2 regions of the Vibrio astriarenae genome follow, and region 1 is predicted to be linked to the other one. Evidence: predicted binding sites of a transcription regulator. Region 1 holds the regulator's gene; the other holds the start of a gene.
The links. Region 1 encodes PurR, which represses purine synthesis genes. Its sites were predicted from a motif close to TNANGNAAACGTTTNCNTNA; they were not measured.

Region 1 (4,871 bases):
TTCGCGAGGCGAACAAGCTTTGCCAAAAAGAGTTCAAACGGTGGTTTAAACTGGCTGCTGATGTGAATCCTTTAATGCACTACTTCCGCGATAGAGAACTGCCGATCCCAACGCTTTATTTGATGGGTGATCGCGACTACATGTTTATCAAACCAGTAAAAGAGATGGTGGCCCGCCATGATAAGAGCGAGCTACTTGAAATTGAAGACTGTGGACATGTTTGCAACGTAGAAAAGCCAGATGAGTTTAATACACACTCTATCGGCTTTATTCAGCGCCACTCTTTAGCCTAGCCTTGATGTGGAGCGGCAGCTCCACACTGCCAACACGCTCCGAACTGCCCCTCATTGAGTTCGTGACACTCATGACACTGCCACTCTTTTAAACTCGCTTTTTGCTGTAGGTATTCTTTAATGTGAGCCTGTGCTTGAGGGGCTAGCGCGTTATCAAATAGCCACACGTGAGGAAACGTCTCCTCATTGAAGGGCAATTCTCCCTGTAAACTAAACAACGTATCTCCACGCACCTCACATTGAAAACCTTGTTGCTGGAGCATTTGAGCAACAATATGGGCTTCCGTGGGATGTTTAGCAAAATAGATTTTCATCTATCTTCCTTTATTTACTGGCAGGGATATTGCGTTTTCGCTCAAGTAAGTTCATCACCCATTTCATAATGACAGGGAATAGACCCAGTAAAGCAAATGAGACAAGCACAGAAGGGGAGACGATACCTGATAGTGAGTCTATTTGCGCAAGTTGGGTACCCGCATTGAGGTAGACCGCTGTTCCCGGTAGCATACCCAATTGGCTAAATAGGTAGAAACGACCAATTGAAATGGGTGTCAATCCCATGAGTAAGTTAATCAAGAAGAAAGGAAAAACTGGAATTAAACGTAGTGATATTAGGTACAACGCACCATCTTTTTCGACGCCCTGATTAATGACACTGAGCTTATCGCCAAACTTACCCTGTACCCAATCTCTGAAGAGGAATCGACTACTTAAAAAGGCCAGAGTAGCACCAATGGTACTAGCGAAAGAGACTAAGACTAAACTGGTCCAGAAACCGAATAGAGCGGCGCCAAGAAGAGTAACGACGGCTGCCCCCGGTACTGAGAATGCCGTGATGCCTACATAGGCAAAGAAGTAGATTGTTGCAGCGGTGATGAAGTTTTGATCAATGTAATCTCTTAGCGCCGCTTGCTGGACTTTGGCGTTTTCTAACGTTAAGTACTGCCCAAACTGAGTGGCTAAAATGATGATGGTGGTAACCAAAACGATACCAATAATTACTTTTGGATTTAAAAACTTGCTCATCGTGCAGACTCCTGTCGCCAATTTAAGCTAATGATTCAGGTGAGTATACAGACAGGATAGGAGGTATTTTTCTTTCAATCAAAACGAACAAAGCCAGCAAATAGTGCTGACTTTGGTGTTTGAAGGTTTGTGGAGCTTAATTAATCTGGCTAGCGAGATCTTCACGTTGAGGTTGGGGGATCACAGTCCAGTGTGTGCCGCGAATCGCCCCTTCCAGTGAATAGAGTAGCTCAAGGCTAACCGGTGTTGTGTGCGACTCTTGTATCGCTTGATAAGCTCTCACCGCTCCCGCTTCTTCTAGTTGAGTCACAGTCTCGATTCCAGCTTTTTTTAGCATTCTCTCTGTTGCAAGACGAAGGTTAGGGAGATCTTTTAAACGTTGAGGCTTCGTTGTTTCTTGCTTCACTTTATCAGCAACAGCCGCTTTGAGAGCGGTAGTTGCTACCGATAGAAGGCGCGCAGGCTCATTGACCCACGAATCAGGTAGCTGGAAGTATTTAGTGACGACAGGAAAGCCCCGCTTCTCATAAACATAAGGCTCGAGTTCGTGTTGAGAGATCGCAGTTTCTAGGTCAGCACACTTACGAACGTGTAGCTTGTTCTTCACGACCAATGCAAACATTGTGTCATTGACGAATATGCCAAAGCCACCAAACATTGATCGTGACTTGACAGTGCCAAGTTGCTCGAATAAGCGCATCGAGTCTTTTAAAATTGGTTTATCCATGCTTTGTATTCTCGGTGTAGAAATTTCACGCCACCAAATTCAGGCCCGAGAGAATAGCAAAAAACAGCATGCCCTTTGTCATGGAAAGGTTATGCTCGTGTATTTTACCATCGGCAACCCCGCTACCTTTCCTGAATAATATCATAGTTATGAATAAAATTCTGATTAAGGCCGGAAGCTTTGCGTCCCATCTTTTCAAATGGTTTGCCCTGTGCGTGGCTCTCAAAAGAGCATAAAGAAAAGCGGAATAGGTATCACATCTTGAAAGGTGATAATGTGATGTTGATTCAAAAAAATAACCCTAACATTTTGCATGCGTATGCATAGTGCCAGGGTTAATAGTTTTCTTATGAAATCAGTATCTTACTTGTTGAGGTCGCGTACGGTTAAACGTTCAACAATTTCTGGATGCATTTCGAACACACGCTTTTCATGCTCTTTGTCTTTGATGCGCTCTAGTAAGATCTCAAAGGCATTTTTACCCACACGGCGTTTCGGTTGGTGAACCGTCGTTAGTGGTGGTGAAAAGTATTCGGCAAGTTCGATATTGTCATAGCCGATGATTGACATGTCTTCTGGAATTCGGATGCCATTTTCTTGCAGGCGGCTCATAAGCCCGAGTGCCATAGTATCGTTGAAACAGAAGACAGCGGTAGGCTTCTCATCCATGGCAACAATTTTGTCTGCGGCTAATACAGCAGTATCACACTCGAAGTTACCTTCCAAGATCCAGTCTTCGACGACATCAAGTTTTGCTTCATTCATCGCGCGGCGGAAGCCGTTAATACGCTCTTTACACGCCGCTTTTTCGAAGTGACCACTTAGACAGGCAATCTTATCGTGACCTTTTTCGATCAGATATTTCGTCGCTAGGTAGCCACCTTCTTCTGAGTTGTCGATAATCTTATCTGCTTGTGAAGTCTCTGGGCCCCAGTCCATGATTACTTTAGGAATATCTGGGTGGCCGTCCAGCATTTCACTTAGCTCTTCGGTTAAGTCTGAACACATCACCAAAATGCCGTCAACACGCTTTTCTGCAAGCATACGGATGTAATCACGCTGCTTTTCGTATATACCACCAGTGTTACACAAAATTAGCGTGTAACCTTGACGGTAACAGTAGCTCTCAACACCATCGATGACTTCTGAGAAGAAAAGGTTGGTAGATTGGGTAACGAGCATACCAATCGTGCGTGTGGTGTTGCATTTAAGGCTGCGGGCAACCGCACTGGGTGCATAGTTTAGCTCTTTTACTGCCTTCATTACTTTTTCTTGAGTTGTTTCAGCAACAAAGCGCGTTTTGTTGATAACGTGCGAGACAGTCGTTGTTGAGACACCGGCAAGACGCGCAACATCTTTTATCGTGGCCATAGTTGTGGTCCTTGATTCGTATTTTTATGTACCGCACGTTGCTCAAGCGGTGACTAAAACCTAGTATGAGCCGTGTTGCGGTAGTCTTTTGTAGGAAAAAACCAAATAAAAAACCGCTTTGTTGAAAGCGGTTTAAAAACATCCGAGTATTTTAGACTGCTATCGTTTGCGACGCAATCCTAATCGTTTTGATCTAAGACTGCTCATCCAGTAAATATAAACAGTCTAGCTCAAGAAATGCCACTAACAGGCCACTAACCGCAGAATAGAAGCCAAAGTCATCTTTTTTCTGACAAAGTGCATGGAATTGGGGAGTCCAGCTGAGAATATGCTGTTTAATAAAGTTAGCTTGCTCGACAAGTGCTTGATTGATATATGCTTCTTGCTCTAGCTCGTTAGAGCGAATGATCAAGTTGCCCAGAAAATCGAGCTCAATCGCGATATGGTCTGCCGGTTCATTCATGCCTTTTGTGACTTGAATATTGTGCTTGGCAAGGACTTCATTCATCTCTTCAGCGGGTTTGCCGTTAAGAGTACCTGATTTATCAAGGTAGATTGACGCGTAGGGAAGAGCGCCTTCTTTGTCTGACTTTAGAAACAGCTCACAGAAGTCCGCAGAAAGCTCAAGTTGGGCATCTTCACGTACTTGTAGTCTATTCAGTGCATCAACGAGCTTTTCAACCGGTTTAGCTAATTGAACATTTTCTCCAAGGCCGGAGATAAATGCGCGGATCTCCGGGCTTTGATATTGCTCTAGACCTTGCTCATCAAGTTCGCTTGCAAATAGGCTCGACAGCCACCAATAAATCTCTGCACGTTTTTCATTAAACGCTTTGATCTCTTCAATCACGAGAAGCTCCAAATCATAAATGGATAAGTCATAAGTATAGAAAGGCTGTATTGAGAGCGCTATCTAGTTGATAGGTGGAGTATAAAGGGAAAATATGAATAGTGTTATTGGCTTGTGTGAATGAAAGTGATGGTTTGTGGGAAATTATGTCTAGGATCCAAGCGGATATATTTGAACGAGTGATTGTTGTGCACTTGCTTGCGTATTTGTGAGTGTCAGGGCGTAAAATCTTTAAAACTGAGTAATTGTGATTCATCAAGAAAACTCGAATAAAGTGCATCTTCAGGTTGAATAGAATGTAAATATGTCTAATTATGAATGGGACTGAGTAATTTCCGAGTAAAGAGAATAACATGAGCTATCACGTTCTAGTTGTTGAAGATGATCTAGTAACCCGCAGCAAACTGGTTGGCTATTTTCAAAATGAAGGCTACACAGTAAGTGAAGCGAGTTCTGGGTCTGAAATGCGAGAGTGTCTGCAAAGCAATGATGTTGATTTGGTCATGCTAGACATTAACTTGCCAGGAGAAGATGGCTTGATGTTGACGCGAGAACTTCGTGGTCAATCAAACATCGGAATTATTTTGGTAACAGGACGTACCGA
Region 2 (4,871 bases), on a different replicon from region 1:
CTGTAAAACGAATCAGGCTAACGATTGAGTTAGCCTTTTTTCTAACTTCAATCTACCTCATTCTGTACATGAAGAAATTTCATAATCGATAGCATTGACATTAATCTGCTTTCATTACATCCTGTGGACATATAGACGTCTAAACGTCAGTTTCAGGATTGGAATTTTTGGTGAACCTCATCACCACAGGGAGAATGACATGGGTTACACACACGCAAGCCATATTGATGCGCTAAACCAAAATATCGCTGAGTTATCAGAAGATAACATCAATGTTTCTTTTGAGTTTTTTCCACCAAGCAGCGAAAAAATGGAAGAGACCCTGTGGAATTCCGTGCATCGTCTAAAAACGCTTAAGCCTAAGTTTGTTTCAGTCACCTACGGAGCCAATTCTGGAGAGCGTGACCGCACCCACTCCATCATCAAAGAGATTAAATCAGAAACAGGGATTATCGCGGCCCCTCACCTAACCTGTATTGATGCATCACGCGAAGAGCTTATCCAGATTGCTGATGACTATTGGCACAATGGTATCGAAAGCATCGTGGCTCTTCGTGGTGATATTCCCCCAGGTGGTGGAAAACCTGACATGTATGCATCCGATCTTGTCGAGCTACTAAAAAACCGTCACGACTTCGATATCTCGGTTGCTGCGTTCCCTGAAGTGCATCCAGAAGCGAAAAGTGCCCAAGCAGACCTACTCAACCTAAAACGTAAGGTTGATGCGGGTGCTAACCGTGCTATTACCCAGTTTTTCTTTGACGTTGAAAGTTACCTGCGCTTTCGTGATCGCTGCGTGGCTGCTGGCATCGATGTGGAGATTGTGCCGGGTATTCTTCCAGTATCGAACTTTAAACAAGCTTCACGCTTTGCTGCGCAAAACAACGTTAAGGTTCCTGGCTGGATGGCAAAGCAGTTTGAAGGGTTAGAGGATGATGCAACGACTCGTCAACTTGTGGGAGCCAGTCAAGCCATCGATATGGTGCGCATCTTGAGTCGAGAAGGCGTCAAAGACTTCCACTTCTACACACTGAACCGCGCAGAGATGACCTACGCTCTTTGCCACACACTCGGTGTTCGTCCGCAGCCATAACCGCATACCCAGATAGCAAAAGAGCTGACCATGGTCAGCTCTTTCTATATTCGGTGTGGATTACTCTACTTCATCCATTTTGCCTAGCAGACCACGAATGCGCTCTTGCCACGCTTGATGCTCTTGTTGCATCTGTTGAACTTTACCCTCTAGCTCTTCACGACCAGAGCGCAGTTCTGTCGCTTCTGACTCTAGCTGTGATTTTTCACCTTTCAGCTCTTCTACTTCCATCTGAAGAAGAGTAATAGTGTCAACTGCAGTTTGGATTTTTGCTTCCAATTGCTCTAATACTTCAAAAGACATTGTCGCCTACCTTTAATTATCCGTTTTGAATGAAGTGATCTTCACTGTATAGCCCATTCTACCTAGCCCTGTAGACAGAAACACCTGCTATCTTGAGAAAATGTGTCATTTGCACAGAAAATAGCCACCCTTGACTTAATGCTGTCATTTACAGCACTTTTGATCTCGATTAAGCAAAAAAGCAAACGTTTAACCATGACTGTGTTAGAATCTGCGCGTCCAAATTCTTTCCCCTTTTTACTCTTGGAGTCATCATGAAACGCGATTTAGCAATGGCCTTTTCACGTGTTACTGAAGGTGCAGCACTGGCTGGTTACAAATGGTTAGGGCGTGGCGATAAGAACGCTGCTGACGGCGCAGCTGTAGAAGTCATGCGCACGCTGCTTAACAAAACCGATATCAGCGGTGAGATTGTTATCGGTGAAGGTGAAATTGATGACGCACCAATGCTATACATTGGTGAGCAAGTCGGTGTGGGTGGCGACGCAGTTGATATCGCAGTTGACCCAATTGAAGGCACACGTATGACGGCGATGGGCCAGTCAAATGCCTTAGCTGTATTGGCGGCTGGTGAAAAGGGTAGCTTCCTAAAAGCACCAGATATGTACATGGAAAAACTGGTCGTTGGGCCAGGTGCGAAAGGCTGCATTGACCTGCACAAACCACTGAAAGAAAACATCGAAAACGTAGCAAAAGCACTAGGTAAGTCAGTAGATACATTGGTTGTCGTGACACTGGCTAAGCCTCGCCATGATGAAGTCATTGCAGAGATGCAAGCCATGGGCGTTCGTGTATTTGCGGTGCCAGATGGTGACGTAGCAGCTTCTATTCTAACTTGTATGCCAGATAGTGAAGTAGACATGATGTACTGCATCGGCGGCGCACCTGAAGGTGTTGTTTCTGCTGCGGTAATTCGCGCACTAGACGGTGACATGCACGGTCGCCTACTGCCTCGTCACGATGTAAAAGGCGACAGTGAAGAGAACCGCATCTACGGCGCAGCTGAGCTACGTCGTTGTGAAGAGATGGGGGTAGAAGCGCACAAAGTTCTTAAGATGGAAGACATGGCTCGCAGTGATAATGTGGTATTTGCCGCAACGGGTATCACCAAAGGTGACCTATTAGAAGGCATTACTCGCCAAGGCAATATTGCGACAACAGAAACACTATTGATTCGTGGTCGCTGCCGCACAATTCGTCGCATCAAGTCTACCCACTACCTAGAACGTAAAGACCCAGAAGTACGCGATATCATTCTGTAATTAAACCAGATGTATTCACTAACGAGGCGATATGCCTCGTTTTTTTATGCTTATTTAGTACATATTGAAACAATTGTGCATCACACAACTCAATGAAATTGATATAATTACGGTTTAGTTGCGAAAAACTGGGTAATGACTTTGCTTGAACTGGCTGCACAAAATATTGCGAAAGAGAGCACCGCTGGAGTGTACAAGCTCACGCATGAAGAGAATACTTACTGGGTCAAGGTGTGCGGTGAAGACAAGTCTAACTTGGTTCGCGCAATCTCAACTAAACTCGCAAAATTTGAGTCGTTGTCGTATTTTCGTAGCAATGCGGCTTTAGATACCAAAGTGCGCTTTAATCACGAAAAAACGACGATTCAATACCTTTATCAAGAAGGCCTCAACGTCCCGCACATTCTAGTCGATAGTGATGACTTTTTTGTGACACCCAATGCTGGCGTATCACTCGATCGAGCCCCTAAAGAGTATTTCAAAGGCGAGTTGCTCAACACGCTATTTACTCAGTTTGGCGAGATGCACAATCGTGACATCGTGCACGGCCGACCAGCCATGCGCGATATTTTGGTCGATGAAGAGCAAAATATTACCTTAGTCGATTTTGAAGAATCGGTGTTAAGCGCCAACTCCCAACTCAAAGCTCGTGATATCTTTCTGTTACTGATGGATCTATGTCGTATAGAGCACCTTACCAACAAGCAAAAGATTAAAGCTGTGACGCTATGGAAAGAGATTGTCAGCGAAGCCGACTGGCAGGCCCTGCAGAAAATGTGTCGCACTTTGAGCCATTTTCAATTCTTGGCTCATGTCGTTCTCAAGTTTAAGCCGCGCAATCGCACGAGCAACCAAATACTGGCCACACTGTCTCTACTGCGTGAAATGGCATAACACACTTAAAAGCACTTAATCCAAAATTTTCGATACCACAGATACAGAAAAGGCTCCCATCACGAGAGCCTTTTTTCTATTTGATGTTTGGTCGGATTACATCATGCCTGGCATACCGCCCATGCCACCCATACCGCCCATATCAGGCATTGCAGGAGCATCTTTAGCTGGCATATCAGTGACCATAGCTTCTGTTGTGATCATTAGACCAGCAACTGATGCTGCAAATTGTAGAGCGCTACGAGTTACTTTAGTTGGGTCTAGGATACCCATCTCTAGCATATCGCCGTACTCACCTGTCGCAGCGTTGTAACCGTAGCTACCTTCGCCTTGTTTAACTTGGTTAGCCACCACTGACTCTTCGTCACCCGCGTTGCGTGTGATTTGACGAATCGGTGCTTCCATCGCACGTAGAGCAACGCGAATACCTACGTTCTGCTCTTCGTTATCACCTTCTAGTTCTGTGATTTTCGAAGCTGCACGGATTAGAGCAACACCACCGCCAGCAACAACGCCCTCTTCAACAGCAGCGCGAGTCGCGTGAAGGGCATCTTCAACACGATCTTTCTTCTCTTTCATCTCAACTTCAGTAGCAGCACCAACCTTGATAACTGCCACACCGCCAGCTAGCTTAGCTACGCGCTCTTGAAGCTTCTCTTTGTCGTAGTCTGAGGTTGCCTCTTCAATTTGACCACGAATTTGAGCAACGCGACCTTGAATCATCGCTTCTTCACCCGCACCATCGATGATGGTTGAGTTTTCTTTTGTGATTGAAACGCGCTTCGCTTGACCTAGGTCTTCAAGTACGACTTTCTCAAGCTCTAGACCAATCTCTTCAGAGATTACTGTACCACCTGTTAGGATAGCGATGTCTTGAAGCATCGCTTTACGACGATCACCAAAACCAGGTGCTTTAACTGCTGCAACTTTAACGATGCCACGCATGTTGTTCACAACCAGTGTTGCTAGTGCTTCGCCTTCAACATCTTCTGCAATGATTAGAAGAGGACGTGATGCTTTCGCAACAGCTTCTAGCGTCGGAAGAAGTTCACGGATGTTTGAAACTTTCTTATCGATTAGAAGAATGAATGGGTTTTCTAGATCAACAGAACCGGCTTCTTGGTTGTTGATGAAGTAAGGAGACAGGTAACCACGATCGAACTGCATACCTTCGACCACGTCTAGCTCGTCTTGTAGTGCTTGACCTTCTTCAACAGTGATAACACCGTCGCGACCAACTTTTTCCATTGCTTCAGCAATGATGTTACCTACGCTAGCGTCAGAGTTAGCAGAGATAGTACCCACCTGCGCGATAGCTT

Region 2: the regulator PurR is predicted to act here: its motif matches at 1,574-1,593, upstream of glpX (class II fructose-bisphosphatase).

The regions. Positions count from the first base shown of each region.
Region 1 is NZ_CP047476.1:26,166-31,036, forward strand. Features, by position in the region: gene GT360_RS14645 (alpha/beta fold hydrolase) at 1-293, shown strand, start outside; gene GT360_RS14650 (putative signal transducing protein) at 290-607, opposite strand; gene GT360_RS14655 (TVP38/TMEM64 family protein) at 618-1,319, opposite strand; gene GT360_RS14660 (TfoX/Sxy family DNA transformation protein) at 1,456-2,046, opposite strand; cyclic di-GMP riboswitch class I at 2,156-2,265, opposite strand; gene purR (HTH-type transcriptional repressor PurR) at 2,410-3,417, opposite strand; gene torD (molecular chaperone TorD) at 3,611-4,264, opposite strand; gene torR (two-component system response regulator TorR) at 4,621-4,871, shown strand, end outside.
Region 2 is NZ_CP047475.1:92,748-97,618, reverse strand. Features, by position in the region: gene GT360_RS00520 (bifunctional aspartate kinase/homoserine dehydrogenase II) at 1-6, shown strand, start outside; gene metF (methylenetetrahydrofolate reductase) at 200-1,093, shown strand; gene zapB (cell division protein ZapB) at 1,154-1,396, opposite strand; gene glpX (class II fructose-bisphosphatase) at 1,651-2,658, shown strand; gene GT360_RS00500 (BUD32 family EKC/KEOPS complex subunit) at 2,794-3,552, shown strand; gene groL (chaperonin GroEL) at 3,649-4,871, opposite strand, start outside.